DNA from 2 places in the Mesobacillus sp. ABV4_180 genome. Region 1 is predicted to be linked to the other one. Evidence: riboswitches for the same ligand, from Rfam matches in the RefSeq annotation. Region 1 holds a riboswitch; the other holds the start of a gene.
What was found. Region 1 has a riboswitch for cyclic di-GMP ahead of ACXAEA_RS05310 (hypothetical protein). Riboswitches for the same ligand answer to the same signal wherever they lie in the genome.

Region 1 (2,202 bases):
ATTACTTCAGGCCGCTTCAAAGATGAAATCGTCCCTGTCGAAGTGAAGCAGCGAAAAGGAGATCCAATCATTGTCGATCAGGATGAGCATCCTAAATTCGGCAGCACTCTTGAGAAAGCAGGAAAGTTAAGACCTGCATTCAAAAAAGACGGAACGGTTACAGCAGCGAATGCTTCCGGAATCAATGACGGTGCAGCTGCAGTTGTTGTGATGAGCGGCAAAAAAGCAAAAGAACTTGGAGTCACTCCACTTGTAACCATCAAGGCTAATGCTTCAGCAGGGGTTGACCCGTCCATCATGGGAATCGGTCCGGTTGATGCTGTTAAAAAGGCACTGAAAAAAGCAGATATGGAACTAACGGACATCGATTTAGTAGAAGCAAATGAGGCTTTTGCAGCGCAGGCTCTTTCTGTCATGAAGGAACTTGGCATGAGCGAGGAGAACGTCAATGTCAATGGTGGAGCAATTGCGCTTGGCCACCCGATTGGCGCGAGCGGTGCAAGAGTTCTTGTCACGCTGATCCATGAACTGAAGAAGCGTGAACAGAAATACGGCTTGGCAACCCTCTGTATCGGCGGCGGAATGGGTGTAGCAACGATCATCGAAAACGTTTAATTAATAGAGAAAGCCTGTGGTCCGCACCACAGGCTTTCGTATTTTAGCAGATTTCAAATTACATAGTCATCCGTTAGTTTGCTGCAGGCATTTGAAAGATTCTGCAGGCATTCCATCCTTAATCTCTCATCGCAGATAAAATCATTCAGGAGCTCCTCTTCCAGCTTCATCTGTATTTGATGAATTTCTTCCTGGAACCTCTCCCTTTTTTCAACATCTGCCAAATGAAACTCAATTTCCCGCTCAAAATACTCTACCGTCCCAAATAAAACAGTCAATGATTCCTCCACCTTTCGTAATTAGTCCCCAGTATAAAATAGAACAAACCTGCCAAAAGGATTGTTTTTATCTGTTAAGTCAAGTTCCTTAAGTTTTATTTAACCTCACAAAGGCTCTGCAAACGTCAAATCCATTATTTGTTGCAATATTTTGATTTTAGCGCATAAAAGGAATTGACCTCTGACTCAACAATAAAAAAATCCTCCCAAAAGATGGCGGATTTTTTCAGCAAGCGGCAAAAACCAAACCATTTGCCTATCTATTATGGTCATCCGATCTTTTTTGGCAACCCGACGATCATAGCTAAACGCCTTAGACTCGTGGCTTTGCGTCCTTACCTTTCGATAAGTTTGCCTTTTTCAGTTCTAATTAAAATATAAATCTTTGGTCCCTTCTATTCAACAAAATTCGCCATTTTCCAACATAAATGAGTATATTTTCCTATATCCTTATGATTAAGTAATATACAAATACATGAAATAATCATTTTCCAAAGACAGGGAATGTTTCCACAATGTAATATAGCAGCAATCTGAATGTAAAACTCACTTGCTAGAATAGATAGAAGAAGCTTTATTACAGGCGAATGGCAGGAGGATCCGTATGGAACAGCATGTTAAGATATCGCTAGATGACTGGAAAGCAGAAATAGAAGAAGTTCTTAAAGAGATTGATGCGGAATATGAAGAAGTGAAAAATGAGCTGAAGGTCTATACATATAAATTCAACATCACGAAGCAGGTCGTCCAATCGACTGTAAATCCTGATTTAAACAGGAAAATCCGCGAATTGTACCATCAGCCTTTTGAACAGAAATTCAATGAATTAAAAGAGTACATCAAGGAACTGGAAGAGAAAAAACGAGTCTTCCAGATGTTCACCGATAAAATTGATAAAATCACGGAAAAAGAAGAAACACCTACGCTTGCAGTTGCACAACCGGAGTGAATGAACAAAGCCTGTCTGAATCGAAATCAGACAGGCTTTGTTCATTTTTAAAAGCAAGATTTTGATATTATTTTTTCCACCATGAATCAAACATGGATGCAGGTACATGGCGTTTGTGTTCTGACGTTACATATCTGCCTTCAATTTTTGCTGCATCTGCCTCGGCAATTTGCTTTCCTTCCAAGTAATCATCGATGGCTTCATAGCTCACACCAAGTTCGGTCTCGTCTGCCTGGAGCGGTTTATTGTCAAGAAGATCTGCTGTCGGCTCCTTAAGATATAATCTGGCTTCAGCGTTCAGAGCCTTGAGCAGCTCCCTGCCCTGTCTCTTATTCAGGCCGGTCAGCGGAAGCAAGTCGG
Region 2 (2,202 bases), 2.8 Mb from region 1:
ACCAATGAACCCTTGCCGCGAATTTTTTGAATAAAGCCATTCTGTGCCAGCAAGTTCAGCGCTTTCCGAATGGTTTCCCTTGAGGTCTGGTAGCGTTCTGCGAACTCATTCTCCGAAGGCAAAATCGTCTTAGGCGGAAAATGGCCCTCCTGAATCTGTTTTGCGATTTCTTCATAAATCACCAAATACTTCTTCTGCATTTCAATCACCCGTACCTTGTTTGATTGCTACCATTTTACCTTTTTTTCAGCGGTTTGGATACTCACACAGGTTTTTTAAAACTAAAGAAAACTTTCCCAAATGCTTTTTTCTAAAAAAACAGACGTATACTAAACTATTTCTCCGTTATATAAGGTATAATGTGTTCGATTAGTTGTTCTTTATATGGAACTGCAAAGTTTATTTTGATATAATGAAAATAATAAAAAATAAGGTGTGTGAATGTCTGTGATTGGTGAACGCGTAAAGAAGCTGCGACAGGAAAAGAGAATGTCGCTGTCTGAACTGGCAGAACAAGCGGGAGTCGCGAAATCTTATTTAAGTTCTTTGGAGCGTAATCTTCAAACGAATCCATCAATCCAATTTTTGGAGAAAATAGCTGCAGTACTGAATATACCAGTGGATCACTTAATCAATGAACAGCCAGATAAAGAAAATATGGATTCTGATTGGGTTAACCTAGTAAAGGAAGCAATGGACTCAGGTATTACAAAAGATCAGTTCCGCGAGTTTTTAGAATTCAATAAATGGAGACTCCACAATAAGTAAATGATTAATGGACAGCTAGCTGTCCTTTTTCATTTTTATAAACAAAATAAAAAGCACCTCCTGAAGAGCTGCTCGATCAAAAAATTGTATTCTATGTAGAGTTTATCGTATCTTACAGACTTACTGTGCGCCAGACTTAGTTAAAAAATCTCGGATTTCTTCCTTGTTTATTCCCATTTCCAATGCTTGTAAAATTAGCTGCATCCATTCTGTGTCAAGTTCTTCGAAAACTACCTGTTCTTTAATCAAGTTCTTCCCCCCAAAATACTATGGTATTCCAGGCAGTCCGGCCATCATAGTACATTGCACCTTAGATCCGTGACTTTGCGTCCTAGTTTTTCAACAAGTTTGCCTTTTACTGTATCTTTTTTCTTATTCCCTGACTCCCAATCTCATTGTATCTGGTTCTTTATCATTATGATGTAACTATTTGTCGGCTAGATAGTAAGGATTTTTTCTTTTTTCTTCCAAACACTTACAAAATTTCAATGAAAAGGCTTATTTTTCTGAAAATTAAAACCATTTATTCATAGATTTTTGTCAGAATATATACCTAATTGTTGAACTCTTTTTAAACCCTTTACCCCCATAAATTTGATGAGGGTTCATTTGATACAGAATTTTTTTTATAAGCATCGTTTTTCCAGCGGGGAAATTTGGCTACTTTCTCAAGACTAATGGCGTTAAAGAACGGATATCTTGTAAGATCATGACCGCAAACAGGGCAAAGCCATTCACCAATATCACTGCTGCTAAACGAGGGACGATTGCATCGATCACAATTTTTTCTGAACACGGTCATTCATCCTCCTTAAAATCCTTTCAAATTCCACCTGTTTCCATTCGAGTATAGTCCATTGGATTCATTTGTGAAAAAGTCCAAAAACAGCTATTTTTTCTTAAAAAAGAACAAAAATCGTTCGTTTTTAAGAATTATCTCCAATTCTCTTACTTTTTCGTTTTTTTTAATGAACGATATCGTTCTTTTTATAGACTGAGTAAATCTCCCATTTACAGATAGTATTAACTTCTTCCAGTATTTAGACCTAAAAAAAGAACCAGCCTCAAAGGCTGATTCTCTGTTTGGCAAGAGCTGTTGCGATCTTTGCTCCGACCTTGGCATTATTTTTGACAAGCGCGATATTCGCGACAAGACTTTTTCCTTCGGTCAATTCTTTTACTTTTCCTAGCAGAAATGGGGTGACCTGCTTCCCTCCAATTTGTTGTGCTTTGGCTTCGTCCAGTGCTTTTTCAATTACTTCAGCTATTAAACTCTCATCCAGAGCATCTTCTTCAGGAATCGGATTCGCCACGACAATTCCTCCATCTAGACCCAACTGCCATTTCGTTCTGATCATTTCTGCTACAGACTCTGCTGTATCAAGGCGGAAGTTTACATTATATGGGCTCGTCCGGGTATAAAAAGCTGGGAGC

Region 2: linked by a shared signal. The riboswitch ahead of ACXAEA_RS19670 (anti-repressor SinI family protein) and the one ahead of ACXAEA_RS05310 (hypothetical protein) in region 1 are both predicted to bind cyclic di-GMP.

What each region holds. Positions count from the first base shown of each region.
Region 1 is NZ_JBSWTJ010000001.1:1,072,651-1,074,852, reverse strand. Features, by position in the region: gene ACXAEA_RS05315 (acetyl-CoA C-acetyltransferase) at 1-615, shown strand, start outside; gene ACXAEA_RS05310 (hypothetical protein) at 669-893, opposite strand; cyclic di-GMP riboswitch class I at 1,176-1,259, opposite strand; gene ACXAEA_RS05305 (hypothetical protein) at 1,498-1,842, shown strand; gene nadE (ammonia-dependent NAD(+) synthetase) at 1,910-2,202, opposite strand, start outside.
Region 2 is NZ_JBSWTJ010000001.1:3,852,352-3,854,553, forward strand. Features, by position in the region: gene treR (trehalose operon repressor) at 1-200, opposite strand, end outside; gene ACXAEA_RS19665 (helix-turn-helix domain-containing protein) at 448-768, shown strand; gene ACXAEA_RS19670 (anti-repressor SinI family protein) at 889-1,017, opposite strand; cyclic di-GMP riboswitch class I at 1,046-1,131, opposite strand; gene ACXAEA_RS19675 (pseudouridine-5'-phosphate glycosidase) at 1,833-2,202, opposite strand, start outside.